4 regions of the Serratia liquefaciens ATCC 27592 genome follow, and region 2 is predicted to be linked to each of the others. Evidence: predicted binding sites of a transcription regulator. Region 2 holds the regulator's gene; each other region holds the start of a gene.
What was found. Region 2 encodes Fur, which represses iron uptake genes when iron is present. Its sites were predicted from a motif close to ATAATAATGAGAACNACTATCAA; they were not measured.
Positions count from the first base shown of each region.

Region 1 (7,686 bases), 2.5 Mb from region 2:
ACGCCCGGTCTCGCCGACAGGCAGCGGAGTACCGTCGTCATCGGCCACCCAAAGTTCATCATCCGGCGACATCGGGCAGCCCTGAGTAGTCAAAATATGCTGCTCGTCATCATCCAGCCGGGTGTAGTTCACCAGGCCTTCCGCCATGCCGAACACCTGCTGCAGCTGACAGCCGATTTCGGCCGGAATGCGCGCGGCCAGGGTTTCCCCCAGCTTGGCACCGCCCACCTGCAGCAGCTTCAGGCTGGCCAACTGCTGGCAACCGCCCCATTCCTCAATGGCCTGCAGCCACAGCGTTACCGCCGGCGGCACCAGCGCAGTCACGTTGATCTGATGCTGGTCGATCAAACCGAAGCATTGCCCGGCATCCGGATCGCTGGCGAACACCACCAGCCCACCACCGTAAAACACGCCCAATACGCCAGGCGAGCTCATCGGATAGTTGTGTGCTACCGGCAGTGCGCACAGATAACGGGTTTCGTCATCAAAATGACAAATCTCCACGCTGCGGCGAATGCTGTAGTAGTAGTCGTTGTGGGTACGTGGGATCAGCTTCGGCGTGCCGGTACTGCCACCGGAGAGTTGGAAGAACGCTACCTGATCGGCCGCGGTTGGCGCAGCCACGAAATCGCCGCAATCCTCTTCCAGCCAACTCGCCAACGACTGCTCGCCCTGTTCCTCACTGCGCAAAGCGACCAGGCGCAATGAAGGATGTTCAGCGCGAAACGTCGTCAGGAATTCGTCGTTACCGAACAGGCCATGCTGACGATCGGCAATCAGCAACGCCGGTTTGATCTGCGCCGCATAGGCGTTCAGCTCATTGCGTTGGTGGCTAAACAGCGCATTCACCGGCACCACGCCAATTTTCAACAGCGCAAAGAAAGTCACGTAGAACTCGACCACGTTACCCAACTGCACCAGCGCGGTATCACCGCTGTGTATGCCCCGACGCAGCAAGGCCGCAGCCAGCCGATCGGAGAGTTGATTAAGCTGGCGATAGCTCAGGCTGCGTTGCGGGTCGATCAGCGCGATGGCGTCATTTTTAGCCTGGCGGGTGATGATGTCGGTCAATGGCCGGTCGGTCCAATATCCCCGTTCGCGATAGCGACGGGCTAGTGCCTCAGGCCAGGGAGTAAAAGCAATGCTCATGGAAATGTCTATCCTTGGTTCAGGCCAAACGCCCGCGAAATGGTACTGAGTTTGGTGCCGGTTTCGTGCCATTCAGATTCCGGCGAAGAGTCTTGCACAATGCCGGCTCCGGCAAAGAGTCGCACCTGGTTGCCCTGCACCGTGCCACAGCGGATGGTCACTACCCACTCCCCGTTGCCTTCGGCATCACACCAGCCGACGATGCCGCCAAACAGGCCGCGATCAAAAGGCTCCAGTTGCTTGATCACCTGATGTGCCAGCGCCGTTGGCGTACCGCACAGCGCCGGTGTCGGATGCAGCAGGCAGGCCAACGACAACGCGTTTTCCGCCCGGCTGGCGGCCTCGCCGTCGATTGGCGTAGACAAGTGCCACAGCGTGGTGGTGCTCAATAATTCAGGCGAGGTGGGGATATTCAAATAACTGCAGCGATCGGCCAGCACCTGCCGCATACCTTCGGTAACAAACTGGTGCTCGTAGAGATCTTTCTCGGAAACCAACAGCTGTTGGCTGACTTCACGATCCCGCTGCGGGTCGGCGTCACGACGGGCGGAGCCTGCCAGCGGGTTGGAATAAAATTGTGCGCCGGATTTACGCAGCAGCAGTTCAGGGCTGGCGCCCAGCAATGCTCCTTGTTCCAACGGCACATGGAAATGGAAGCCATGTGGGTTTTGCGCGATGATACGCGCCATCAATGCCTGACTGTCTACCGGTTCGCGTGTTTCAATCTCCAGCAGGCGTGACAGCACCACTTTATCCAGTTGGTCACCACGGGTTGCTTCCACCGCATCTGCCACCATCTGCATGAAAGGCTGTTGTGCCGGCACTTCATTTTGGCTGATAATTTCCGGCAGGGCTTCCTGTGGTGAGGTTACGCCAGCCAAAAAGGCTTCGCGTTCAAACCACTGGGTGTGCTGGGGAATAAAAAGCGCAGAGGGTTGATGAGTATCGAACGGGATCGCGCCGCACAGGACCGGGTTTTTCACCCCCGCCAGTTTGGCTTCGGCAAAAGCATGCCGTACCGCCTGCTGGAACTCGCCGTTAAGCTGATCCCCGCCCTGGGCCGGCAGCGTGATTTTGGCGAAGCAGCCCTGGGTGCTCAGGCTACGGAAAGGAGAGGTAAAGAAAAAGCCGGAGGTCGGCGACACGCCTGCTTCGGACGACTCGCTCTCCTTGCTGTGCGGCTTCTTCTGCCCGGTACCCTTTACTGTCACGCTCATCGGTTCTCCCTTTCGTATCATGAACAATAACCTGTATAATAATGATTATCATTTGTATTGAATCGCGTTAAATTACCCTCGTGAATATGCTATGTCAATAAATGTAAACAGTTCTTCTATTCATTATCGTGCTATAAAACCAGCAGTTTTAATTATATAAATGATAAGTATTACTATTTAAATTCTAAGGAATGCTTTATGAAGAAGAACCTGTTCTTCGGCTTCGCACTGTTTGGCATGTTAGCCATGGGTGCAGCCCATGCCACAGAGGCCGGTTGGCCGCGTAAAATCGAAACTTCACACGGCGTAGTGACCCTGCAGCAGCCCCCTACCCGCATCGTTTCCACCAGCGTAACCGTCACCGGCACCCTGCTGGCGATTGATGCGCCAGTGATCGCCAGCGGCGCCACCACGCCCGGCAGCCGTCTCGCGGACTCACAAGGTTTCTTCCACCAATGGAGCGCTATCGCAACGCAGCGCGGCGTAAAGCGCCTGTACATTGGCGAACCCAACGCAGAAGCCATTGCCGGTGAAGCGCCCGACCTGATCATCATCTCCGCTACCGGTGCCGACTCCGCCGTACGCCTGTACGATCAGCTGTCCGCCATTGCCCCGGTGCTGGTGGTCAATTACGACGACAAAAGCTGGCAGGCGCTGGCGATAGAGCTGGGCCAGGCCACCGGGCACGAAGCCAAGGCGCAAAAAATCGTTGATGATTTCGATAGCCGCGAAAAGTCGCTCAAACAACGTATGACGCTGCCGGAACAACCGACCTCCGCTCTGGTCTTCAGCGCCGACGGCAAGTCAGCCAACCTGTGGACCGCCGAATCTTCCCAGGGGCAAATGCTCAAGCAGCTGGGTTTCACCCTGGCGGTTCCGTCTGACAAGCTGAACAACAGCCGCAGCATGGGTATGCGTAAGGACATCATTCAGCTCGCCGGGGAAAACCTGGCGGAAGGACTGAACGGCCAGACGCTGATGCTGTTTGCCAACAACGAAAGCGATGCGCAGCGGCTGATGGCCAATCCTTTCCTCGCTCACCTGCCGGCGGTGCAGCATAAGCGGGTTTATGCGCTGGGCAATGACACCTTCCGACTGGACTACTACAGCGCCAGCAACCTGCTGACGCTGTTGGAAAAACAGTTTATTTCTCAGTAGATCCCGCGGCGGGCTGGAGATCGCTTTCCTGCCCGCCAAGGCTCACCTGACGCAGACCTTTCATCGCGAACGCCAGCACTACACCCAGTACCGCCACGCCAAAACCGAAGCTGGTTGAAGTCATGGCCGGCAACATAAACGCCCCCATCGCCCCCAGCAGCAGGGCACCCAACGCGTCCCCCACCACGTTTTGCGCCGTCCACAGGCCATTAATGCGCCCCAGGAAAGCATCCGGCGTCAGGTTCTGAATCAGCCCGTACTGCAGTAATGAGTTCAATGCGCTCAGGTAGCCAAACACCACCAGGAAGAACAGTGCCAGACCGTACCAGGGCATCAGGCCGAACAGGCCGATAGCGACAAACGCGCCAATCGCCGTCATCAGCATCATCCAGCCCGGCCGCGCCACGTGCGCCACCCGGCCACTGGTAAAGGCGCCAATTGCCGCGCCCAGCGGCACGGCGGAATACATAAAGCCCAGCTGCGCCGCACTGACCTGCCACATGCCGGACATCGCCGGGTACAGCACTCGCACCGCGCTGGCCATGGTCAGCAACGCGCCGATCAGCGCCACCATGCCAATCACCCGGTTACGAAACAGGAAGCCAAATCCGCCGGCCAGTGCGCGCAGCGGATGCTCACGCGGCTGAGGGGGTGGCAACAGCTGTGGCAGCTGCAATAAAGGGATCAACGTCAGCAAGGTGCCGAAGGCCGCCAAAGCGTAGTTCCAGGTCACGCCGGCGTTGGCAATCACCAACCCGCCGATCGCCGGGGAAAGAATGGAGCCAAAACGCACCGTCAGCATGCTGATGGCACCGGCCTGAACGATATTTTCACGCCCAACCAGCGCAGGCGTCGCCGCCAGCAACGCCGTCACGCCTACCGCCCCGAAGAACCCGTCCCAAACCGCCAGCAGATAAATCAGCGTTAATGACGGCGCAGGTAAAGCGGCATTTAAACAAAGACCGATAAACCCAATACCACAGGTGGAACGGGCAAAGAGGATCAGACGGCGGCGCTCGTAGCGGTCAGCCAGTACGCCCCCCATCAGCAAACCGGCAAACATGCCGCTGCCGGCCAGCGTCACGGACAACCCGACCAGCAGCGTCGACCCGGTCAGGGCCTGGATCTGCACCGGGATGGCAATGGCCATCAGCCCGAGCGCCAGAATGGAAATAAAACGCGCGCAGAACACAGCGCGAAAGGCGCTATTGGTCTTAAGCAGGCCAAAATCAAGCAAAATAGAGGGCTTACTCATTAGCTTTCTCACCACAACTAAAGAAAAGGGGCAGCGTCTGTGCTGCAATAGCGAAGGGACTCATGGTACCATAGATGAAAACAATCAATAATGATAATAAATATCATTCATATTCAATCAAATAATGGATTGTTATGTTACGGATTACACGCAATTGCACACCGTCCATTCCGCTGTCCAGGGACCATCTTGCGGGTGGCACTCCCCGCTCATTTCGTCGCAAGCTGCTTGGCTTGCTGATTGCCGTTTGCGCCCTGTTGGTCGTCATGCTGCTCAGCCTGTCGCTCGGTGCCAAATCTATCCCCTTCGACACGGTTATCCAGGCGCTCAACGGCCAATGTAGCGGCGCCGACTGCACCATCATTACCAACGCCAGGCTGCCGCGCACGCTGATCGGCGTGCTGGCGGGTATCGCCCTGGGCCTGTCCGGCGTGCTGATGCAAACCCTCACCCGCAATCCGCTGGCCGACCCTGGCATTCTCGGCGTTAACGCCGGCGCGGGGTTTGCCGTGGTATTGGGCATCACTTTCTTTGGTGCCGCCCACGTCGGCGAATATCTGTGGTTCGCCTTTGCCGGCGCGATGTTTGCCGCCCTGCTGGTGGCTCTGATCGGCGCATTGGGAGGCAGCAGCCTGAACCCGGTTCGCCTGACGCTGGCCGGCGTTGCGCTGGCGGCGGTGCTGGAAGGCATGACCTCCGGCATTTCCCTGTTGAACCCGCTGGTCTTCGATCAGCTGCGTTTTTGGCAGGCCGGTTCGCTGGATATTCAAAATATGCAGGTGGTGCGCACCGTTGCCCTGCCGATCCTGCTGGGCACAGCAATCACGCTGTGGATGAGCAAATCGCTGAACAGCCTGAGTATGGGCAATGAGTTAGCCACCGCGCTGGGCACCGGCATCGTCCGCACCCAGTTGCTGGGGTTGCTGGCGATCACATTGCTGTGCGGTGGCGCCACCGCCGCCGTTGGTCCGATAGCCTTTGTCGGGCTGATGATGCCGCACATTGCCCGGCGACTGGCTGGCTCCGAGTTGCACTGGATGCTGCCGTGGACCTTGGTATTGACCCCTATCCTGCTGCTGAGCGCCGATCTGATCGGCCGCTTCCTGGTCGCCGGTGAACTGCGCGTTTCCATCGTCACCGCGCTTATTGGCGCACCGCTGCTGATCATGCTGGTGCGTCAACGCCATATGTTCAGGAGGCAGCGCTAATGTCGATGTCCGCAGCCCGCCTGATGGCCAACCACAAAATGCGCGCCTTGTCGCGCCCGGCGCTAACCGCGCTGCTGCTGTTGCTTGCCGCCCTGGCACTGGCGATTTATGCCCTGGGTTCCGGCGCTTTGTCGCTCAGCGCTCTGCAGGTGATCGACGCCTTACGCGGTGAAGGCCCGGCCAACCTGGCGGTGATCGTTACCCAGTGGCGTTTGCCTCGCGTGATAATGGCGCTGTTGTTGGGTGCCGCGCTCGGTATCAGCGGCGCCATCTTCCAATCGCTGCTGCGTAACCCGCTCGGCAGCCCGGACGTCATCGGTTTTAATACCGGCGCTTACAGCGGCGTACTGGTGGCAATAGTGCTGTTTAACGGCGGTATTCTCGGCATCACCTCCGGGGCACTGGCCGGTGGCTTGCTGACCGCCGCGCTGATTTATCTGCTGGCATGGCGCAACGGCGTCGAGTCATTCCGTTTGATTATCGTCGGTATTGCCGTTCGCGCCCTGCTGGTGGCCGGCAATACCTGGCTGATCATCAGCGCTTCGCTGGAATCCGCCATGACCGCCGGACTGTGGAGCGCCGGTTCGCTCAACGGCGTGACCTGGGCGAAAAGTTTGCCGGTGCTGGCGGTGATTGCGCTGTGCTGCCTGTTGCTGTTGATGCTGGCCCGCCGCATGCGGCTGCTGGAGATGGGCGATGACACCGCCTGCGCACTCGGTGTACCGGTGGAGCGCTCACGCGTGCTGCTGTTATTGGTCGGCGTTACCCTGACTGCCGCCGCCACCGCCGTCGCCGGGCCAATCTCCTTTATTGCGTTGGTGGCCCCCCAGATTGCGCGACGCCTGTGCGCCAACCGCAGCGTCCTGTTGCTGACAGCCCTGACGGGTGCCCTGTTGCTGCTGCTCGCCGATGTCGCGGCGCAACGCCTGTTTATGCCTTATCAGTTGCCGGTCGGGGTATTGACCGTCAGCCTGGGCGGCATTTATCTGATTTGGCTATTAATCCGTGAGTCACGAAAAAAATGAATGCTGAACTCTTACAGCCCGCGCCGTTACGCGCCGAAAATCTGACGCTCGGCTATGACAAAAAAATCGTCGCACGCGACCTTTCCGTTTCTATTCCGCACGGTGAACTGACGGTCATTATCGGGCCGAATGCCTGCGGTAAATCGACCTTGCTGCGCACTCTTAGCCGCCTGATGCAGCCGCAGGCCGGTGCCATCTGGCTCAACGGCAAACACATTAGCGACTATGCCACCAAAGAGGTGGCTCGCCAGTTGGGGTTGTTGCCACAAAGCTCGACCGCACCGGGTGACATTACCGTGTTTGATCTGGTGGCACGCGGTCGCTATCCGCATCAGCGCCTCTTCAGCCGCTGGCGTGAAGAAGACCAGCAAGCGGTCGAACAGGCCATGCGCTCCACCGGCGTGTTTGAACTGGCTGAACAGCCGGTTGATACGCTTTCCGGCGGACAACGTCAGCGGGTCTGGATTGCCATGGTATTGGCGCAGCAAACGCCGTTGCTGCTGTTGGATGAGCCGACCACCTGGCTGGATATCAGCCATCAGATCGACTTGCTGGAACTGATGCGCCAGTTAAACCGTGAAAATGGCCATACGCTGGTGGTGGTGCTTCACGATCTCAACCATGCCTGCCGTTACGCCACGCATCTGATTGCCATGCGCGACGGTAAAGTGGTC
Region 1 covers NC_021741.1:3,678,373-3,686,058, forward strand. The annotation lists gene M495_RS17280 ((2,3-dihydroxybenzoyl)adenylate synthase) at 1-1,149, opposite strand, end outside; gene M495_RS17285 (isochorismate synthase) at 1,158-2,366, opposite strand; gene fepB (Fe2+-enterobactin ABC transporter substrate-binding protein) at 2,565-3,524, shown strand; gene entS (enterobactin transporter EntS) at 3,511-4,779, opposite strand; gene fepD (Fe(3+)-siderophore ABC transporter permease) at 4,914-5,987, shown strand; gene fepG (iron-enterobactin ABC transporter permease) at 5,987-7,012, shown strand; gene M495_RS17310 (ATP-binding cassette domain-containing protein) at 7,009-7,686, shown strand, end outside.
Region 1: M495_RS17285 (isochorismate synthase) is a predicted target of Fur. The motif match lies at 2,402-2,424, and genes of this name have one in related genera.

Region 2 (7,686 bases):
TGGCTGCAGGCACTGACCTTTGGTTACACCACTGGCCAGTTCAACTGGCGCCTGGAAGGGACCATGGTCAAGGCCGAAGGCAACCAGGGCTACTTCCTGCAGCGTATGACGCCAACCTACGCTTCTTCTAATGGCCGTCTCGACGTGTGGTGGGATAACCGTTCCGACTTTAACGCCAACGGCGAAAAAGCGGTTTATGCCGGGGTGATGTATGACCTGAGCAACTGGAACCTGCCGGGCATGGCGGTGGGCGGTTCTTACGTTTATGCCTGGGACGCCAAACCGAGCACCAACCCTATGTACGATCAGAGCCAGCGTCTGAAAGAGAGCGCCTGGAGCCTGGACGCCATGTACACCATTCAGGAAGGCCGCGCCAAAGGCACGCTGCTGAAACTGCACTACACCCAATACGACAACCACACCAATATCCCAAGCTGGGGCGGGGGTTACGGCAACATCTTCCAGGACGAGAAAGACGTCAAATTCATGGTTATCGCGCCATTCACCATTTTCTAAACCTACCTAGAGCTTTCGAGTTGCAGCTGGTGCAGATAACGACGCTGCGGCTTGAAAGATGGCGGGTATATTCCCCGGCGGCAGCGCCGGGGTCATTTAACGGGAATAACACGATGAAAAAAATCATGATGATGTTGGCTGCGGTAGCCACGTTGAGCGCCTGTGTACAGCCTGCGGCACCGCCGGAAGATGCCAAATTGAAACAGGCCTACAGCGCCTGTATCAACACCGCGGAGGGCTCACCGGAAAAATTGCAGTCATGCCAGGCAGTGCTGAACGTACTGAAACAAGAGAAACAGCATCAACAGTTCGCCGAGAAAGAAACGGTGCGGGTGATGGATTATCAAAACTGCATTCAGGCAGTTCATAGCGGTAACGGCCAGGCCTATGACGCCAAATGTGGCCAGATTTGGAAAGAGATCCGCGATAACAACAATTAAGGACGATGATAAAAATGAATAAATTCAAATTGAGCGCGCTTGCCGCACTGACGGCAACCATTGGGTTATTTGGCAGCGTGGGGAACGCGATGGCCAATCAGCCGCTGGTGGATCAACTGAGCCAGTTGAAACTGAATTTGAAAATGGTCGATAACCGGGCAGCCGAAAACGGTCTGGATTGCGGCAAGCTGGGTGCCGACTGGGCGGCTTGCAACAAGGTGCTGATCGGCCTGACCAACGACAATCAGGAGATCAAGGGTCAGGACTGGGCGATTTACTTCCACAGCGCCCGTCAGACCCTGCGTGTGGATAACGACAAGTTCAAGATATCTCACCTGACCGGTGATCTGTACAAGCTGGAACCTACCGACAAATTTACCGGCTTCCCTGCGGGGAAAACGGTAGAGATCCCGATTATCACTGAATATTGGCAACTGTTTAAAACCGACTTCGTGCCACGCTGGTACGCCACCTCGGGCGATGCAAAGCCTAAAATTCTGGTCAATACCGATACCGAAGATCTGAACCAGTTCGTTGCGCCCTTTACCGGCGACCAGTGGAAGCGTACCAAAGACGACAATAACATCCTGATGACGCCGGCCTCGCGCTTTACGAAAAACGCCGAGCTAAAAACCTTACCCACCGCGTCGTTACGCGGTCAGATAGTGCCAACGCCGTTGCAGGTTAAAGTGCATGCGCAGGATGTTGATCTGAGCAAAGGCGTTGCATTGGAGCTGAGCGCATTGTCCAAACCGGCGGCGGACGCCGTAGCCCAGCGTTTCGCGCTGTTGGGAATAACCAGTAACGCAGCCGGTTATCCGATCAAGACCGATATTCAACCGGGAAAATTCAAAGGCGAGTTGGCGGTACCAGGCGCTTATGAATTGATCATCGGCAAGCAGGAAGCGCGAGTCATTGGTTTCGATCAGACCGGGGTGTTCTATGGCCTGCAGTCCATCTTGTCATTAGTGCCTACCGAAGGTAGCGCCAAAATCGCTACGCTGGAGGCCAAAGATGCGCCGCGCTTCCAGTATCGTGGCATCTTCCTGGATGTCGCACGTAACTTCCACCAGAAGGATGCGGTGTTGCGCTTGCTGGACCAAATGGCGGCGTACAAGCTCAATAAATTCCACTTCCATCTGAGTGATGACGAAGGTTGGCGCATCGCCATTCCGGGCTTGCCGGAACTGACCGAAGTCGGTGGGCAGCGTTGCCACGACTTGAGCGAAACCACCTGCCTGTTGCCGCAGTATGGACAGGGTCCGGAGGCTTATGGCGGCTTCTTCTCTCGCCAGGATTACATCGACATTATCAAGTACGCCAAGGCGCGCCAGATTGAAGTGATCCCGGAAATCGATATGCCGGCGCATGCCCGTGCGGCGGTGGTCTCAATGGAAGCGCGCTATAAGAAACTGCATGCCGCCGGTAAAGAACAAGAGGCCAACGAGTTCCGTTTAGTGGATCCAACCGATACCTCTAACACCACCTCGGTGCAGTACTTCAACCGCCAAAGCTATCTCAACCCTTGCCTGGATTCATCCAAACGTTTTGTTGACAAGGTGATCGGCGAGATTGCCCAGATGCATAAAGAGGCCGGGCAGCCGCTGAGTACCTGGCACTTTGGCGGTGACGAGGCGAAAAACATCCGGTTAGGTGCTGGTTATACCGATGTGAACAAGCCGGAAGCCGGCAAAGGCATCATCGATCAGAGCAAAGAAGACAAGCCATGGGCAAAATCTCAGGTCTGCCAGGCGATGATCAAAGATGGCAAGGTCGCCGATATGGAGCACCTGCCAAGCTACTTCGGAGTAGAAGTCAGCCAATTGGTGAAAGCGCATGGGATCGACAGAATGCAAGCCTGGCAGGATGGCCTGAAAGATGCCAAAAACGCCAAGGCCTTTGCTACCCAGCGTGTCGGGGTTAACTTCTGGGATACGCTGTATTGGGGCGGGTTCGACAGTGCCAACGACTGGGCGAACAAGGGCTACGAACTGATCCTTTCAAACCCGGATTATGTCTACATGGACTTCCCGTATGAGGTGAACCCGGACGAGCGTGGTTACTACTGGGGAACGCGTTTCAGCGATGAACAGAAAATGTTCAGCTTTGCGCCAAACAACCTGCCGCAAAACGCCGAAACCTCGGTTGATCGCGATGGTAATCACTTTACCGCCAAGAGCGACAAGCCCTGGCCGGGGGCTTACGGTATTTCCGCGCAGATGTGGAGCGAAACCCAGCGTACCGACGAGCAAATGGAGTACATGATCTTCCCTCGTTCGCTGTCGGTGGCCGAGCGCGCATGGCACCGGGCAGAGTGGGAGCAGGATTACCGGGCGGGCCGGGAGTATAAAGGCGGCGAAACCCACTTCATCGATACCAAGAAGCTGGACCGCGATTGGCTGCGCTTTTCCAACCTGCTCGGTCAGCGTGAGCTGGCAAAACTGGACAAAGGTGGCGTGAACTACCGGTTGCCGGTGCCAGGCGCCCGAGTGGTGGGGGGCAAGCTGGAAGCCAATATTTCGCTGCCGGGTCTGGGCATTGAATATTCCACCGACGGTGGCAAACAATGGCAACGTTACGATGCCAAGGCCAAGCCTGGGGTTAGCGGTGAGGTACTGATCCGCGCGGTGAGCCCGGACGGCAAGCGTTACAGTCGCGCTGAGAAAGTGTAAACCTGAAACTCGGCCCCCTGTTCGCAGGCGGGCCGTTGTTACTCGACCAGGGCAGCGTCCGGCGTAATCGGACATGAATTTGACTATCGGTTGCGTTTTTTCCGGGATTGCCGGTACCTGTTAATACCGAACCAAGCTCTGTTGCTCATCCGCGTGTCGGCGGGTGGGGTAGTGCTGAGAGTGTAAGTGGGAAGCGAGAGAAGTGCTGTAGAGAAGTGCCGCTGCAATTGTTGTATTTAACGCTGTGAACTTTCCCCGGCCTGTCCGGGGATTTTTTATCCTATTATCGCAGGCACAAAAAAACCGCCGTTAAGGCGGTTCTCAATGCCGGTTAGGACATTATTTTTTGTCGTGCAGGGTGTCGTCTTCGCGGCAGTCACCTGTTTCACAGTGGCCGTACAGGTACAGGCTGTGGTTGGTGAGCTTGATGCCGTGTTGTTTGGCGATATCACGCTGACGCACTTCGATAGACTCATCGCTGAATTCGATCACTTTGCCGCAATCCAGGCAAATCAGGTGATCGTGGTGATGTTGCTGGGTCAATTCGAACACGGACTTGCCGCCTTCGAAGTTGTGACGGGTCACAATGCCGGCATCATCAAATTGGTTCAGTACGCGGTAAACCGTAGCCAGGCCAATTTCTTCGCCCATATCTATCAGTTTTTTGTACAGATCTTCCGCACTGACGTGATGGCATTCCGGATTTTGCAGTACTTCCAGGATTTTGAGTCGCGGAAGCGTGACTTTTAAGCCGGCCTTCTTCAATGCGGTGTTGTTGTCAGTCATGCGGATTCAGTCCTGTTACTATGCTAATCAAGTTGAGGCGTTCTCGCCTTTGGCATCGGTCGGCACAAAGAGTTAATTGCGTCTCATTATAGAACCGGTTGCTCTAAATGGAAACCGCCGGTTGTTAACAAAGCTATAATTGCACAATTGCATGTTATACATGCAACGTCTTGATGAATGGGATAAACCGAAAACTCAGTCTACCTTGATGGTGTGGGAAGTTACAAATCTGTAGCTTCTATTGCAGTAATTTGTACTGCCAATGATGGCCCTGCCGGCACACTATGCACTTTGCAGGGCTTTTGTTCAACCTTTGGCGTTACCCGACGATTTCGGCCAGGCTCAGCTCTTCGACGATTTGTTTTACCCAGCCTTCGACACGTTCGTTGGTCAGCTCAGGTTGGCGATCTTCGTCAATGGCCAGGCCGATGAAATGGCTGTCGTTAACCAAGCCTTTGGAGGCTTCAAAGTGGTAACCCTTGGTTGGCCAGTGGCCTACGATCGCGGCGCCACGCGGTTCAATGATGTCGCGAATGGTACCCATCGCATCACAGAAATACTCTGCGTAGTCTTCCTGATCGCCACAGCCGAACAGCGCAACCAGCTTGCCGTTGAAGTCAATTTCTTCCAGCGTTGGGAAGAAATCGTCCCAGTCGCACTGCGCTTCGCCGTAGTACCAGGTTGGGATACCGAGCAGCAGGATATCGAAAGCTTCCAGATCTTCTTTGCTGCTTTTGGCGATGTCATGAATTTCAGCCACATCTTTACCAAACTGCTGCTGAAGAATTTTCTGGATCATCTTGGCAATGTTTTCGGTATTGCCAGTGTCGCTGCCAAAGAAAATGCCTACATTAGCCATATCGCGTATAACCTTTAAATTCAATAAATTGCATTCACGATGTTAGCGTTGACTACGATAACACCGATTAAAATGATGCCATGGCAAGAGGTTATCTCTTACCGGTAAGTGCGTATCATGCCAGAAATTTACCCCGGGTATTTATCACTTTAATGCGATGCCGGGTGGAATAAAGCGGTGTTGATCGGGCGTCATCCTTAACGCCGCGCCGCATGTGCGGCTGCAATGATCAATGTTCTGGCTGCTCGTCCGCCAGTTGTGCCAGCAGCATTTGCTCAATAAGCTCGCTGCGGCTGATATTACGCTGTTCCGCCAGTTTGTTCAGGGCGTCCACCGCATCCGCATTGATCTTCAGTTCCACACGCCGTAAGCCACGGACTTTATCGCGTCGAAGCTGATTACGCTTATTGATTCTAAGCTGTTCATCTCGGGATAGCGGGTTGGTTTTCGGGCGCCCCGGACGGCGTTCATCTGCGAACAGATCCAGCGTCGTGCGATCCGTTTGTTCTTTTGCCATAGGTAGCGGTACTGCAAGGGAGTTTGCATCAAAAAGCGCTTACACGCTTCCGGACGGTTCGGTTAACACACTTCGGGCCAATAAACCCTAACCCAAATTCACCCCAGCCTGACGTTAGCGAACACGCTCGGCACGGCGGCAAAATTATAGCGCGCCATATTACCCCAGCAGGTAGAGCGACGACAATGCTTAACTGAGCCGAAAACGCGCTAAGCCGTTATCTTTAGCGCGTTTTTTCATCAGATGGTGACTTTGGGAGAGAAACGGCCCATTTGTCGGGCCTGGCGCGACTCAGGCTTCGCCGAGAAAGCGGTGAATGGCGCGCAACACCGCCTCCGGTTTTTCCGCATGAACCCAGTGTCCGGTACCGGCAACGACGTGAGCGCGAGCCTGCGGGAATTGACGGGCAATATCTTCGCGATAGCTGTCCTGCACGTAAGGCGACAGGCCGCCGCGGATAAACAGCGTCGGGTGAGGCCAGGCCGGCACTTCCTGCCAGCCGGTGATGTTCTCGTACTCTTCGATCAGCACCGGCAGATTGAAACGCCATTCGCCTTGATGGAAGGATTTCAGCAGGAACTGGATCACGCCTTCCTCTTTCAGGTAGCCACGCATCAATTCCGCCGCCTGCTGGCGTTGGGTAATGCCGGCGGCGCTCACCGCCTGCAACGCGACAAAAATTTCGTCGTGGCGGCGCGTTTGATAGTCCACCGGCGCAACGTCAATGATGATCAGCTTCTCCACGCGCTGCGGGGCGATTGCCGTCAGCGCCATGGCCGCTTTGCCGCCCATCGAGTGGCCAATGACAATGACCTTCTCCAACTGCAAATCGTCCAGCAACGTCAGCAGATCCTGCGCCATCTCCGGGTAGGTCATGACCTCAGAACGCGGTGACAGGCCGTGGTTGCGCAGATCGACTTTAACTACGCTGTGCTGCTGGTTCAGGTCGCGCGCCAGCACGCCCAGGTTGTCCAAATTGCCAAACAGCCCGTGGATCAGGATCACCGGCAGTGCATCGGACTCGGTGGCCAGCAGTTGATAATGTAATTTCATGGCGAAGTTCATACTGAGAGAGATTCAGATTAGGTTATCATGATTAAAACACTCGATGAATAAACCCGTCGCCTTTCAAGCGGCAGCGTTGTTCGCGGTACTTGCTGCAACTTAAAATCCATAGGATAAAACGTGGATTTTTCATGATAAGGTGCAGGTTTGGCAGCGCCGGTGTCCGGTGGGCTATAGGTAATAGTCTGCTTTTGCCGCATTGGGGCACATTGTTATGTTCGCCTCTGCGCTTTTAACCTTATAATCCCATGGCTTGAATGCCGGATCTGGCTTCAGGTTCTAAGTAGAAAAAAACAGTACTGGATAAAGATGAAAACTATTGAAGTCGACGAAGAGCTCTACCGCTATATTGCCAGCCACACGCAACATATTGGTGAGAGCGCGTCCGATATTTTGCGCCGTATGTTGAAATTTACCGCAGGCCAGCCGTTACGTGCAGCGCCGGCCGCCAGCGCTCAGAGCGCCGAACAGGATAAGATCGTCGCCGTGTCGCGCCCGCGCGATCGCGTGCGTGCCGTGCGTGAGCTGTTGTTGTCGGATGAGTATGCCGAGCAGAGCAAAGCGGTGAACCGTTTTATGCTGGTACTTTCCACCCTGTATACCCTCGATGCGGCCGGCTTTGCCAGCGCCACCGATGCGTTGCATGGCCGTACCCGTACCTATTTTGCCGGCGATCAGCAAACCCTGTTGGCGAACGGAACGCACACCAAGCCAAAGCACGTTCCGGGCACGCCTTACTGGGTGATCACCAATACCAATACCGGTCGCAAACGCAGCATGGTTGAACACATCATGCAGGCTATGCAGTTCCCGACGGAACTGACTGAAAAA
Region 2 covers NC_021741.1:1,187,496-1,195,181, forward strand. The annotation lists gene chiP (chitoporin ChiP) at 1-516, shown strand, start outside; gene chiQ (ChiQ/YbfN family lipoprotein) at 630-956, shown strand; gene M495_RS05495 (beta-N-acetylhexosaminidase) at 971-3,628, shown strand; gene fur (ferric iron uptake transcriptional regulator) at 3,968-4,414, opposite strand; gene fldA (flavodoxin FldA) at 4,734-5,273, opposite strand; gene ybfE (LexA regulated protein) at 5,503-5,790, opposite strand; gene ybfF (esterase) at 6,082-6,855, opposite strand; gene seqA (replication initiation negative regulator SeqA) at 7,165-7,686, shown strand, end outside.

Region 3 (7,686 bases), 2.2 Mb from region 2:
CTTTCATTCTTGAACACGCAGTCGGTCGGTGGGCCAAGCTCCAGGCAATCGCCCTGGCCCATTTCATGGCGGGTTTCGCCTTCCTGAAACACCAGCGAGCCGGACAAAACCCAGATCAATTGCCGCATAAAGGCATAGGCCGAAGCCGGCATGGGGATCGCGGCCCCGGCGGGCAGTTCAATGCGCACCAGATCGAGCGGCATATCCGACTGCGGCGACACATGGCGACGGACGTAGCCGCTGTCGGGATCGACCCACAGCGGTTGGTCCTGCTTACGCATCAGCCGGCCTTCCTGCGTTTCCGCCCGGGCGATCAGTTTGGACATGCTCAGACCGAATGCGCCGGAAAGCCGCCCCAGCAACATCGCCGTTGGGCTACTGTCGCCGCGTTCAATTTTGTGCACCATCGCGCGTGAAACGCCGGCCCGTTCCGCCAGATCGGACAGCGACCAATGGCGCGCCTCACGTTCGATGCGGATCCTCGCGCCGATGCGCTGATTTAGGTTGTCTAATTTATTATCCATATCGTAGTATGATAGTAGACGGTCAACCAAGAGGTCAACATGCTTATCCGTAACGCGACTATAACCGATAGCGCAGGCATTGCCGCTATCTATAACGACGCCGTGCTGAACACCACGGCAATCTGGAATGAACTTAGCGTCGACGAGGCAAACCGCGCCGCGTGGATAACAGAACGGCAGGGGATGGGCTACCCGGTGCTGGTGGCGATTGACGCAGCGGGTGAGGTGATGGGCTATGCCTCATTTGGCGATTGGCGGGCGTGGGACGGCTATCGACACACCGTCGAGCATTCGGTGTATGTTCGGCGAGACAGCCGCGGCGGCGGGGTAGGTAAAACGCTGTTGATTGCGCTGATTGAGCAGGCGCGGGCGATCGGCAAACACGTGATGGTGGCGGGCATTGAGTCCGGCAACCACGCGTCTGTGCAGTTGCACATTAATCTGGGCTTCGAAATGGTCGGCCGCATGAGCGAAGTGGGTGCCAAGTTTGGCAAATGGCTGGATTTGACCTTCCTGCAGCTGAAGCTCGACGAGGCCAGCGCCCCACCGAAGCGTTAATGGCACAGCGAAAACCGAGATCTCTATGAATATCATGCTATTGCTGCTGGTTGCGGCCGGGGTCAGCCTGGTCATTCAGAACCTGTTGATGGTGCGCATTACAGAGAGCGTGTCGACGGTGCTGATTACGCTGGTGATCAACTCCAGTGTTGGCCTGGTGTTGTTGATGGGCCTGCTGTTTGCCAAAAACGGTGTCACGGCTCTGGCCGAAGTCACGGGTTCCCTACGGTTGTGGATGTTGTTGCCTGGCTTGTTGGGATCGTTTTTTGTGTTTTCTGGCATTTTGGGTTACCAGAAGCTGGGGGCGGCAACCACCATTGCCGTACTGGTTGCCAGCCAGTTGGTGGCGGGATTGATGGCCGATATTTATAAGGCCGGGCCGGCGGCAATGCGTGAAAATTTGCCCGCGCTGCTGGGGGCCGTGTTGCTGGTGGTTGGTGCTTTTCTGGTGGCCAGAAGAAGTTTTTAAAGCCTAAAGAGCCCGCCCGGTTTTCCCCGAACGGGCCTGCTTATTTATTCGATCAGAATGACAGGGTCATACCGGCGTAATACGCGCGCCCAGGTTCGTTGTAAGTTGATGCCCCTTGGTTCTCGCGGTACAGCTGTTTATCGAACAGGTTACTGATACCGGCATTCAGGCGCAGATCCTTGGTCAGATCGTAATTCACGCCAACCGCGGCCACGGTGTAAGCTCCCACTTCATTGGTCGCCAGCGAACCGACTTCATTACGGATCTCGGCATATTCGCGGGGTTTCTGACGGCCATAGAATGTCCAGGTGAGGTTGGTCGAGAGTTTGTCGGTTACCTGATAATCCAGCATGGTGTTAACGGTGTATTTCGGGATCACGGAAAGCGGGTTCCCGGTATCCTTGTTTTCCGATGTGATCATATAGGTGGCGTTGGTACGCCAATTCAGCCGATCTTTCACTACCGGGATCACCAGGTTGCCTTCTAGCCCTTCCACCACCGCCTTGCCGCCGTTTTCCCAACGCAGAATGTTGTAGCCGTTAGAGGCGTAGCCCACCAGATCGGTCCCGGAAACGATTTTGTTTTTATAATCGTTGCGGAAATAGGTAATACCGGCGTTGAACCCTTCATAGGTGAACTCCAGGCCGACCTCTTTGTTGATGCTGACTTCCGGATCCAAGTCGGCATTGCCCATCAGGTAGCAGCTCCCCGTCGCAATGTTGTCCGGGCAGCCGTTGCCGCGGGTGGCCAGCAGGTAGCCTTCGCTGGACTGATACAGATTTGGGGCTTTAAAGACGCGGGCGATCCCGGCTTTCAGTTTGAAATGGTCGCCAAGTTCCTGCGAGGCATTCAGGCTTGGGCTCCAGTTGCTGCCGAATTTGCTGTGATAATCAAAACGCATGCCGGGGATCAGCAGGGTGCCGGGCAAGACTTCGATATTATCTTCGAAGTACAGGGCGCTGAGTTCTGCGCTGTTTTTGGCGCTGCGTCCGGAAGGATCGCCGGAGATATCGCCGATGGTGACGCCGCTGGCATCGGTGACCTGCATAGAGGCCGGATCGTCGAGCTGCTCACGGTTCCACTCGGCCCCCAGGGTCATGGTTTGTTCGAACCACAGGTTGAGCGGCAGCGTCACTTCACCGGTGGTTCTGACATTTTTCAGCCGACTGGTGTTGAATTGGTCGCTGTTGATCATCCCTTCGACACGCCCGGTAGAGCCTTCCTGAAGACGGGTATTGTTGGTTTTTTCGTAGTAAACGCCGACGCGTGACTGGCCCCAATCCCAGATGCCGTTATGGGTGATGCCGTAAGTCTGGCGATACAGGCGGTTGGTTTCTTGTCCGTACAGCGACGAAACCAGATCGTTCGGGCTGAGATTACCGTTGCTGTACTGGGTATCGCCGGCGTAGATATTGCCCTGGCGGCTGTAGCCCAGCTCAAAATCGAGGATCTGCGTCGGGGTCATTTTCCACGAGAACAGGGCGTTGACGTCTTTGTTGCGTACGCCTTCGCTACCGGCAGCATAGGACCCGTTTTGCGCGGTGTTGATATCCGCCGCATCGGCGTCGGTCTTGTTAAAGTTGCCGTACAGGCGCATGGTGAGCGCGTCGCCGGCCAACGGGCCGCTGAGGCTAAAGTTGGTGCGTTTCGTTGCGCCTTCCTTGTCGTTTTCAGGCTGATTGGTAAACAGCGACAGGCTGCCATGCCAGTCATTGGTGGGGCGTTTGGTGATGATATTAATCACGCCGCCGGCGGCACCGGAACCGTAACGCGCCGCCGCAGGCCCACGCAGCACTTCGATGCGCTCAACCATTTCCGCCGGCACCCAGTTGGTATCGCCGCGGGTGTCCCTTTCGCCGCGCCAGCTGTAGCGAACCGAATTGCGCGACGTGGTGGGGACGCCGTCGATTAAAATCAGCGTATTTTCCGGCCCCATGCCGCGTATATCGATCTGGCGGTTATTGCCACGGCTGCCGCTGGCGCTGTTGCCGGTCAGGTTCACGCCGGGCATTTTGCGGATGATGTCGGATAAATCGTTGACCGGCGGATCCTTGGCGATGTCCTCGGCGGTAATAATGGAAACGCCAGGCTGCTGTTTTAATTGTTCTTCCGCCGGCGCCAAAACTACCATTTCCTCACTTTCCGCTGCCAAATCATCGGCAGCATAGCCGCTCCCGCTAATTAATCCCGCCAGCAAAATCGCGCCTGGTTTCAATTTGAAAGAGTGTGTGTAAATCATGCATCTTATCCCTGAAAGTATGTGCAAATATTATTGAATAATTATGATAACGATAACTATTCTCATTTATTGTAAGGAAAGTGCAAATTCACAATATCTCCACAATGTCGTTTCGGGCGGAGTGTGTTTTTATCTGATTGATAAATTTATATTTAAAAAATTTTTTTGATGATGAGCCTAAGTGGCGCAGGGCAGATGTAAAGCTAAAGCCCGCCTGGTTTTCCCCAAACGGGCCAGATAAAAAAGGAATTAATAGGCGAAAGCGGCCCGGTGTTTGCGGATAAACTCTGGCCAACGAACCGGCTCTTTGCCGGCAATTGTCGGGAAGTTGTCAAAGGTTTCTTCAACGCCGGGAATATCGCGTTCGGCAATGCGGCGTAGGTTGTCGCCAACGCAGTTCATATAAGCCATTTCGGCGCCAGATTGCCGCATGTTCTCCAGGAAAATCCGGTAATCGAGCGCTTCATAGCGAAATGGCTGGCCCAGTATTTCCGTCAACATGGCCGCAATCTCGCCATAGGATTTTGCGTCATAACCCAGTCGATAGGTTTTGCCCGCATGCTGTTCAGGGTGCAGCAGTGAACAGGCTGCCGCCAGCGCGACGTCTTCGCCGTCAACCCAACTGAAGGGAGCATCACCGGTGTATTGCTGAATGACGCCGTTGACCACCGCGGGAATGCCACCGTAGCCGATCAGATTTTGCATAAAGCACTCCGGCCGCAAATGCGTAAAGCTGAAACCTGATGCCTCAATATAACGTTCGATCAATTGATGCCAGGCCCAGTGAGCAATGGTGGTGTCGTCGCGGCCACAAGCACCGAGGTGCACAATATGCTGTACCCCGGCCTGTTTCGCCTTATCGAGAAACACCTTGCTCTGGCGCAGCATGTCGACGGTATAGCCGGTCGCCAGAAAGGCGCGGTCAATACCCTGCAGCGCCGGCGCCAGCGTTTCTTCTTGATCAAAATCCATAATGACGGTGCTGATGCCCTGAGCGATAAAAGGCTCGGCTTTTTTCGGGGAGCGTACCGCCGCCACCAGGGCAATGTTGGTGTCTGCCTGCAGGTTACGCAAAGTATCGCCGCCTATCTGGCCGGTGGCGCCGGTAATCAGCACCCTTGGTTTGTTTATGCTCATCAATAAACTCTTGTCATGGTCTGTGGTTGAATCGGGCCTGGCCCTGAGGATGTATTACCAGATCGAGTTTACGGGGAATAAATTTCCTATTTAGGCTATAAATTACCGAGTTTATGGAATTAAATTCATTAATGGTGACGGACTATGTTTTCTTCCGAACGACTCAAAGGTATCGATCTGTTTGTCTGCGTAGCCGATCTGGGCAGCTTTACGGCCGCCGCAGAACGCCTGAATTTGACCGGTTCCGCCATCAGCAAAGGCATTGCCCGTCTTGAAAGCCGGCTGCAGGTTCGCTTGTTTAACCGGACCACGCGGCGTCTCTCACTGACCGACGCGGGGGAAACCTTTTACCGCACCTGCACCAGCGTATTGGGCGAGCTGGAAGAGGCGGAGCTTGCCATGCAGGCCGAAAATGCCGAGCCACGGGGAAGGGTGCGTATCGATCTTCCTGCCGCCTACGGTCGTCTGCATGCTTTACCGGTGATCCTCAAGCTAATTGAGCATCATCCGCTGTTAATGCCGCATATTTCGTTTTCCGACCGCTTTGTCGATCCTGTGATAGAGGGGATCGATATTATTGTGCGTATCGGCGGCGCGGATATTTGGCCGAATACTTTAGGGCACTGTTATCTGGGGGCGCAGCGGCACATTTTTTGCGCTTCACCGGCCTATGTGAAAAAGCGCGGCGTGCCGAACAACGAACAGGATTTGGACAATCACAGCTGCGTGGTTTACGGCGAAGGCAACGGTATGCTCACCCCCTGGCATTTTGCCGGCGTGCAGGCGAATAACAGCGAGAAAAGGGTGTTACCGGCGCGGGTGGCTATCGGCGATGCAGAAGGGCAGCTTACCGCGGTTTTGGCCGGGCACGGCATAGCGCAGTTGCCTACCTGGTTGGTGAAACGGCAACTTGCAGAGGGTTCGCTGGTGGAGGTATTGCCTCATCTGGCAACCGATGGATTACCGATTAATCTGGCCTGGCTCAAGAGCCGGCAGGCGCTGCCGAAAGTTCGCGCGTTATTGAAGATCCTGACTGACAATCTGGGGCCCGATGGCAGCATGACAGAGCGCACCTGAGGTTCGTTAGGCACTTCAGCGACAGAAAAAAGTCTCAGGAAATGGCGGCGGCGAGGTTGCGCAATTCCGGCAACACGCCCAGATTTTTCTCCTGCACGATATCCTGACAAACTTTCAGGATCACCGCTTTGACTACGTCGGAGCTTCGCATCAGGTTCTGTTGTTCCATTAGGCTATTGACTTCAGCCAGCTGTTTTTTAGTGACTTTCATTGACAGCCGTTTGGATGCCTTGGCATTTGCCAGCTCGCTGCCTAACAGCGCTTTCAGTCCTTCCTGATGATAGTAGCCGGTGGTCAGCGCATGAAGGTAATACAGGATCAGCGTCTTATGAAAATCTTCGCCCAGTGAAGCATCTATTTTCTGCGTGGCGACGTTAAGAATATCGAGATAGTGCGCCGGAACCCGGACTTCCAGCGCCGACTTGCTTTGCTCAAACTCGCTTTTAATTTGCGGTGTGGATTGAGCAGGGACACTGACCACGGCGTCGCACTGGTGACAGACCGCGGCCAGAATATTCTTCACCGTGCCACGCCGATCGCTGAAGTCCACATCGCGTAAACGATAAGTCGCGATAGATTTCCCGCAGTGGTGACACAGAACGGCACGCGTATCGCCTTCTTTAACAATTTTCACTTTGAACTCCTTGTCGATTTGTTGGTGCACGCTGATAAAGATGACGTCGGGTTCCATAAAATAAAATTTTACGTACCAGCAGCAACCGGACTTCCAGGGTTGAAGAATGTGAACGTCAGTATCTGCATCCTGATGATGTGGACGGCACTGATATGCGTCTCCGGAAGTTTTCCTGATAAGTTCGATTACCTCGTTTTTATCAACCTGACCAGTGGCGAACAGATTCTTGACATCGATGTTGCCACGTACCTCATGGTCATACGCGCCTTGTTGAAGACAGCGTATAGCGAGCTTTTTTACGTCCCTGAACCCCATCTTATCTCCGTATATTGTACGAAATTTGGCGTACGCACAAGGTGTCTGAAAAATTTCATAGCACTTACTCTACTGGCGATAGTGAGGGTGAAGTTAAGTGATGAATGTGTGTCGCGTGGAGAAAAGACTAAAAGGCGCAGCACTGCGCAAACTGATGCAACGCGTAGCAACGTTGGCGGATAAAATGCGAGAAGCCCGCTCAAGTTTCCCTGAGCGGGCTCAAATAGGGTTTATCACTTCGCACATTTATCCGCCGAAAGCAGGATATTGGGCGAAGTTACTTTGCTGAGAGCTCTCTGCGGATGATCTCTGCACCTGCGCTTAAGGCATTGAGTTTGCCTGTGGCTACCCGACGAGATAAAGGCGCCATGCCGCAGTTGGTCGAAGGGTAGAGTTTGTCGGCATCGACAAACTGAAGGGCTTTCCGCAATGTATTGGCCACTTCCTCCGGGGTTTCTATGCTGTTGGTCGCCACGTCAATGGCCCCGACCATCACTTTTTTACCGCGGATCAGTTCAAGCAGATCCATAGGAACATGCGAGTTATGACATTCCAGCGAGATGATATCGATATTCGACGTTTGCAGTTTGGGGAACGCTTCTTCGTATTGTCTCCACTCTGACCCCAGCGTCTTCTTCCAATCCGTATTGGCCTTGATGCCATAGCCGTAGCAGATATGTACCGCCGTTTCACATTTAAGCCCTTCAATGGCTCTTTCCAGGGCGGCGATCCC
Region 3 covers NC_021741.1:3,348,357-3,356,042, reverse strand. The annotation lists gene M495_RS15815 (helix-turn-helix domain-containing protein) at 1-524, opposite strand, end outside; gene M495_RS15810 (GNAT family N-acetyltransferase) at 564-1,082, shown strand; gene M495_RS15805 (DMT family transporter) at 1,102-1,551, shown strand; gene M495_RS15800 (TonB-dependent siderophore receptor) at 1,604-3,790, opposite strand; gene M495_RS15795 (SDR family oxidoreductase) at 4,040-4,927, opposite strand; gene M495_RS15790 (LysR family transcriptional regulator) at 5,072-6,004, shown strand; gene M495_RS15785 (hypothetical protein) at 6,039-6,638, opposite strand; gene M495_RS15775 (methionine synthase) at 7,231-7,686, opposite strand, start outside.
Region 3: M495_RS15800 (TonB-dependent siderophore receptor) is a predicted target of Fur. The motif match lies at 3,834-3,856, and genes of this name have one in related genera.

Region 4 (7,686 bases), 1.4 Mb from region 2:
CGACCCTACGGCAATGCGATAGCCGCCGAAAAACTCGCGGAACTCCGGCGAAAACAGCTTGGCGTAGTCATCCGTCAACTGCAGCAGCCCGGCTTCCAGAGCCAGCTTTTCCGCATGCGCCAGCACCTCGTAAATACCGCCGCGAGCCTTGATCGAACCGGAGATCGGCAGATGGCTGTCTTTTTTAAGCAGTAACCGCCCGCCCAATGTCAGGCCATAGCGTTGATTCAATGCCGTTTGCATCGCAGGCAGAGCGACAACCTCAGACTCGATTACCCCTTTAGTGGCTTGAGTTTCGGGGAAGGCTACGCTCAGGTAAGGCGCAAAACGCGCCAGCCGCTGTTCTGCCTCAGCTACGTCTTCAGCGCCCAGCCCGACGTGGGGCAAGCCGACCTGCAAAGTCGTCGCTTGCGGGTTGAACCAGGTCACCGGCTTAAGGTCGATCAGCTCCTGCACCAGCGGGAATTGCGTCACTAATTGCTGAATCTGTGTCTTTTCCATTGTTTTTCTCTGCGCTGCAAAAAGGTTAGCCCTAGAGTGCAGCGATTCGCCTGAGCTGACAAATGATAAAAAATCAGCTTTAGATGAGCAGTATTGATGCAATAAGGTGATTTACGTCAATTTATAAACTTTTTGTAGGTTTTGAATGACAAGCAATCATCTAAAGCGCCCCGCAGGCGTACCTTCTGAGGGGCATTTGCCAAGGCCATATTACTCACGAGCCGCCGCTTCCAGCCCGGCGATATCCAGCTTGACCATCCGTAGCATCGCTTCGGTGACCCTTTTCACCTTCAGACTATCGGGGTCAGCCATCAGCTCCGTCAGCCGTTTGGGCACAATCTGCCAGCTCAATCCCCAGCGGTCACGCAGCCAACCGCACTGTTCAACGCTGCCACCGTCGCTCAGGGCTTCCCACAGCCGATCCACTTCCGCCTGATCCGCACACTCGACCATGATGGAAAAGCTGTGATTGAACGGATCCAGGGGCCCGGCTTCAATCGCCGCATAGCGCTGGTCGCCGAGAATAAAAGTCGCGAGTTTGACGCTGCCAGCCGGGCCGCTGGGGGTATCGGCGGGCAAGGTAGAATGCCAGGTCAGGGAGGAGCCGGGGATCAAATCTATGTAGCACCGCAGCGCCGCATCCATATCTTTTTCAAACCATAAGTGTTGGGTGATTTTCACGATATCCCCCTTCGCTACTGATCCAGGATCGGTTCGAAACCGCCGAAAATCATGCGTTTGCCGTCAAAGGGTATTTGGTCACCCAAGGCTTTCATGCGCGGATCGGCCATCATCTTCTGGTTGGCATCGTCACGCACCGCCTTGGAGGGGTACTCAATCCAGCTGAACACCACCACTTCATCGGCTTCGGCCTTCACCGCACCACGAAAATCGGTAAGTTTGCCGTCGGGGACATCATTGCCCCAACACTCAACAACGCGTGTGGCACCGAATTCCTTAAACAGAGGAGCTGCCGCAGCAGCCAGTTTTAGATACGCCTCCTTATTGGCGGCCGGCACCGCCACTACAAAGCCATCAACATATTTCATAGAAGATTCCTCTTGTCGATTCGACAGTCGGGGTGGCGCCGGCGGAGTTGCCGGCGCCCTCTACCATTTTAGACCCCATTAGTGGGGTCAACCATTCAGGCTGCTGGTGGCTTCAGAGGTCGGTATAAGCGCGGGAGAGTAATTCTGGCGTGGCGACCCGATTGCGGCCGCTGTTTTTAGCTTTGTAGACTGCCAGATCGGCGATTTTCAGCAGGTTGTCCAGGTTTTGGCCTGACCCACCAATGCAGGTGACCATGCCGATACTGACGGTAATTTGCAACGAGGTTCCGGCGGGCATGGTGATGGATTCGATTTCCACACGACGGCGCAGCCGCTCGGCCAGTGACAGTGCGTCCTGCTGCTGGGCTATCGGCGCAACAATGGCAAACTCTTCCCCACCCATGCGACCAAACAGATCCTGATCGCGTAGATCAGCGGTAATGGCCCGCGTGAAGGACAGCAGCGCCGCGTCACCGCCGGCGTGGCCAAAACGATCGTTGATCGACTTAAAATAGTCGATATCCAGCATCATGATGCAGACGTGTTCCCCTTTCTGGCTGACCAGCTTGGTACCGCGCTGCATAAACGCGCTGCGGGTTAATACGTGGGTCAATGCATCGTGATTCGCCACATGTTCCAGCCTGCGCAACAATGCATTGCGGGCATAGTTCATGCTGGCAACGGCGATCGGGCCCAACGCCAACAAAGCCACGCCAAGCCGCATCGACACCGTATTCTGCAACAGCTTCATGTCGAGATTGGTCGCAATCAGCCCCATGTCGATGGCGAAATGGCACTACAATACATAGGCCAGCACCGCGATCATGGTGCTGAACAAGGAAAAGGTCATTGCCAGCCACAACAGGATCGGCATCGGGAAAATCACCGCACCGGGGCCGCCGATCAGGACGCTGCAAATGCACGCCACCAGCAGCAGGATTAACACCCCCATTTTTCTACAGATGCTGTACCACTGGCTACGGCGGAACACCGCCTGGTTAAGGCTATGCAGGTAGCCTTTCCAGTCGGTGGGGAAAGTCAGGATAAACGGCATCAGGGTAATGTAATGGGTAAACTCCGAAGATAGCCACAGCGCCATGGCGGGCAGGAATTGGCGGTCGAAAAGCAGCACCGAAGCCCCGGCACCGACTAACCCCGTGGCGGTCGCGCTCGTCAGGCAGATGGCGAACAGAAAAATGCTGGACGAGGTGCGTTCCAGCGTTCTGACCTGCGGCGACAAACGCATAAACAGGAAAAACCCGACCGCGACACCGGTAATGTTGGCGCCATTGAGCAATGCGGCTTTCACGACCGTGCTGCCGGTGAACAGATCCGCCGCCATATACCCCAGAATCGCCATCAGCCAACCCCAGGGGCTGGCCAGCGCCGGATAACGCACCAGCAGCGCCAGCAGCACCGCATTGGCCGGCCAAAACGAGGACAGCAGCCCGGTGGGCCGGCTCACAATGCCAAACAGGCACAGGCCGAACACCAGCAGGAATACGATTAATGCGTGCTGTAATTTTGTGGCACCAGGTAACTCAGTGGTGTGCATCTTGCTTCCAGAAGCTTGCAAAAAATACGAAAAATCCTGTCTGCATGACGGCGTCCAACCCGCTGGCCGGCATGCCTGACGTCGCACGCAAAATGTGCTGTCAGACAGATATTATTGCCAGTTTTCACCGGACTGGCATCAGCTAATTGAAAATTTAAAAATATTATTATGTTTCAAGCTGTCACCTCTGCGGCAGCCTGAAGAGCAAGGGAGCGGATATCGCTATCTTGGCGATTAATCTTCAGATAAAAACACCGCCGACCGAATCCAACACGGAACAATGTGGCCAAATTCCCCCACCAGTGCCCGCTTGATAAACATTCACTACACAAATCCTACACATGCAAATTATAATAATAATGATAATCGTTTTTATTTATTAATTTGATATGGAATGGTATGCATCAGGTAGAAAACCCACGTCCGACTAAAACAAAAAAGCATCCGGCGCTTCGTACACTTCCCCTCCTCGTCACCGTTTTACCGGGGCTGGCCATGACCACCGTCTGGGCCGAAGATGACACGCTTACCGTGACCACGCGCTCACTTCCCACTGAGGGTTACAATGCCGACACGGCCTCAACGGGGAGTAAAACAGCCACTCCGCTCAGTGACGTGCCGCAGTCCGTCAGCGTCGTCACGCCTGAGATCATTAACGACTTTCAGGTTAAAAGCGTCAATGATGCGATGAAATTCGTCAGCGGCGTGACTCAAGGTAATACCCTGGGCGGCACAGAGGACGGCTTTGTCAAACGCGGCTTTGGCGTCAACTCTGACGGCTCGGTATTTGTCGACGGTGTTCGCAGCAATCAGGGGTTGAGCATGGATGCCACCACCGATCGCGTTGAGGTGTTGAAAGGCTCTGCCTCTTTGCTGTACGGAATTCTCAATCCCGGCGGCATCATTAATCTAATCAGCAAAAAACCGCAATACGACTGGAATACCCGCATCAGCGGTGCCACCAGCAGCTTTGGTGGCGGCAGTGGTACCCTCGACGTCACCGGCCCTTTAGGAAACGGTTTTGCTTTCCGTTTTATCGCCGAGCGTCAGCATCAGGATTACTGGCGCAATTTTGGCACCAATGAACATACGCTGTTAGCCCCCTCACTCAGTTGGTATGGTGATAAAGCGACCTTCAACATAGCCTACAGTGAGTATAAGTACGATATTCCTTACGATCGCGGCACTGCCTTTATCAATGGCACGCCGGTCGATGTCCCCTATAACCGCAGGCTGGACGACTATGCCAACCACGCCTGGGGCAAAAACAAACGCCTCAATACTCATTATGAGTACGCGCTGGACAGTACCTGGACCACCCGTTTTAACTATGCCTGGATGCAGCGACGCTATGACAGCAACGAAGTGCGCGCCACCGCCATCAACACTACAACCGGTGTGGTTTCACGCCGGGCGGATGCCAACCGCGGCTTCAACCATCAAACCTCTTACTATTCCTGGGACGTAAACGGGTCGCCGGTGGTATTGAGCATGCAGCATGACCTGCTGGTTGGCGTTGACTATGAAAAAAATGAAACGTACAAGGCCTACTCTTACCGCGGCAAGGTGTCGAATACCTTTAATATGCACGATCCGGTCTACGGAGAAACGCCGATAACCAACAGCAGCACTTACAATGATGCGTTAAGTAATCTGCGCAGCCGCTTATATAGCCGCTCGGTCTACGCCAAAGACAGCATTCATTTAACTGACCAGTGGATTGCCGTCCTGGGCGCACGCTACCAGTCGTACTACCAGAACAACAGCAACGGATTCCAAAACCCGCAAAACACACTGAATGACAAAGGCAACAAATTCCTGCCGCAGGCTGGCGTGGTATATAAGTTGACGCCGGGCGTTTCTCTGTACGCCAACTACAGTCAGTCCTTTACCCCCTCGACGGCGGTGGATGACAACGGTAACGTCGCGACGCCTGAAACCGGCACGACCTATGAAATGGGCGGCAAATGGCAAATCACTCCGGCGGTGGATGCCACGCTGGCGCTGTACCGTATAGATGAAGAAAACATGTCGATCTTCATCAACGGCGTGACCCGCAGCATTCCTAAGGCTCGCTCCACCGGCATTGAGCTGGAACTCAACGGTGAAGTGGCCCACGATTGGGATCTTACGGCCAATTACAGTTACGACAAAACCCAGATTGTCGAAGACAACCTCAATCCGGATAACGTCGGTAACCGGTTGGTCAACGCCCCAACCAATATGGGTAGCCTGTACCTCAGCCATCGCATCACTGTGCCGTTAGTGCCTGGTGATGTGCGCCTTGGTGGCGGCGGACGCTATGTCGGACGCCGCGCCGGCGATCCGGAAAACAGTTTTACCATGCCAGCATATACCGTGGCGGATGCGTTTATTGCCTGGGACAGCAAACTGGTGGGTAAACACACCCAGATTAAGCTGAACGTCAAAAACCTGTTCAACCGTGAATATTATGAGTCCAGTGCAGGGAACCTGCGTGTGATCGAGGGCGAACCCCGTAGCCTGAGTTTGCAGGCTACGGTAGATTTCTGATCCTGTCTCCTCGGATGCAGCCAGCTGCATCCGAGGAGAGCGAACACGGCCGGGATTAAATACAGCTGAGATTTTCTTGCCGCTGATAGACTCGAGTTTCATATGGGCGCAGCCTTTGCAGCTCACCGCTGTCCTGATAATTCCCTAATGCCAGCTGCCATTCACCCAGCGCTAATACCTGTGAATTTATCCGTTGCGCCTCGTTGCTCAAATTACAAAGCACCAACCTCTGTTGTGTACCCAGGGTGCGGCCATAAGCGTAAATATGTGGATGTTCCGCCAGTTGTAACTGATAGCGACCTTCGATCCACACTGGATCCTGCTTGCGCAGACGGATTAGCGCCCGATAGAAATTCAGTACCGAATCGGCTTCTTCGCGCTGACACGCCACGTTGATCTGCGGATAGTTGGCATTGACCGCAAACCAGGGCGCGGCTGAGCTGAAACCGGCGTTGGCGCTGTCGTCCCACTGCATTGGCGTGCGCGAGTTATCGCGTCCGCTGCGGCCCAGAAACGCCAGGATCTGCGCCTCGTCCATGCCCTGCTCGCGCAGCTTGGCAAAACGGTTTCTGGCGGCAATATCGTTAAAATCGGCCAGGCTATCGAAGCGGGTATTGGTCATCCCCAACTCCTGCCCCTGATAGATAAACGGTGTTCCCTGCATCAGGAAATACATCGCGGCGATGGCAGTGGCGCTTTCGCGCCAATACTGCTTATCGTCGCCCCATTTCGACACCACGCGCGGAATATCGTGGTTTTCAACATACAGAGCATTCCACCCCTTGCCCTCCAGCAGCGTCTGCCAGCGGGTAAAGATGTCTTTCAGGCCCAGCACGTCTGCTCCGGCATGCGGCGAATGCTGGTGGTTGTTTTCCCACAGCTTGACGTGCTCGAACTGGAAGATCATGTTCAAGCGGCCGTGCTGCTCGCCCACCCAGTCTTCACCCTGCTCCGCCGAAGCCCCGTTCATTTCGCCCACCGTCATGATGTCATAGCGATTAAACACCTGTTCGCACAGGTCATCGACATACTCCAGCAGGCCCTCATAGTTCAGATGCCGCTCGAAAGACGGCACGTAACGCAGCCCAAGCGGATTGGGCATGTCGGTCAGCCCCGGCTGCTTTTTCATATGGCAGATGGCGTCGATGCGGAAACCGTCAATGCCCTTATCCAGCCACCAGCGCATCATGTCGTACAGCGCCGCACGTACCTGCGGGTTTTCCCAGTTCAGATCCGGTTGACGCTCCGAGAACAGATGAAGGAAGTATTGCTCGCTGCCGGGGTCATATTTCCAGGCCGAGCCGTTGAAAATACTCTCCCAGTTGTTGGGTTCCGCGCCATTTTTACCGTCACGCCAGATATACCAATCGCGTTTGGCGCTGGCTTGAGATGATCGGGACTCAATAAACCACGGATGTTCGTCAGACGTGTGGTTAACCACCAGATCGAGTATCAGCCGCATTCCCCGGGCGTGTACTTCGGCCAGCAGGCAGTCAAAGTCGTCCATGGTGCCAAATTCAGTCATTATGGCCTGATAATCACTGATATCGTAGCCATTGTCGTCATTCGGCGAGCGGTACATCGGACAGATCCAAATCACGTCGATACCCAGCCACTGCAAGTAATCCAATTTGGCCGTAATGCCATTCAGGTCACCTATACCGTCACCGTTGGAGTCCATAAAGCTGCGCGGGTAGATTTGATACACCACCGCCTGCTTCCACCACTGTACTGTCTGCCCACCGCTCATGGCTGTGCTTCCTTAATAAATTAATGCGCCTGCGCCGAGGACAAAATGCGCTGAAACGCCCGACCTTGACGGTCAAACAGATAACAACACTCTACCGGCAGCCGCACGCCGACGGTATCGCCGGCCTGGATGCTGGAGCGCTCAGGATTGCGCAGCACCCAGGGTTCACCGGCGTTGCCGTTGTCCAGATAAAGGTAGGTCTCATTCCCCATGTGTTCGACAAACATCACCTCGCCCTGAAACTCGCACTCCGCGCGTTCGCCCCCCCGAATATGCTCCGGGCGAATACCGACATTGAC
Region 4 covers NC_021741.1:2,624,559-2,632,244, forward strand. The annotation lists gene M495_RS12255 (D-serine ammonia-lyase) at 1-501, opposite strand, end outside; gene M495_RS12260 (VOC family protein) at 712-1,182, opposite strand; gene M495_RS12265 (DUF1428 domain-containing protein) at 1,197-1,550, opposite strand; partial or broken gene M495_RS26155 (sensor domain-containing diguanylate cyclase) at 1,663-3,105, opposite strand; gene M495_RS12275 (TonB-dependent siderophore receptor) at 3,601-5,637, shown strand; gene M495_RS12280 (glycoside hydrolase family 13 protein) at 5,693-7,387, opposite strand; gene M495_RS12285 (ABC transporter ATP-binding protein) at 7,408-7,686, opposite strand, start outside.
Region 4: M495_RS12275 (TonB-dependent siderophore receptor) is a predicted target of Fur. The motif match lies at 3,459-3,481, and genes of this name have one in related genera.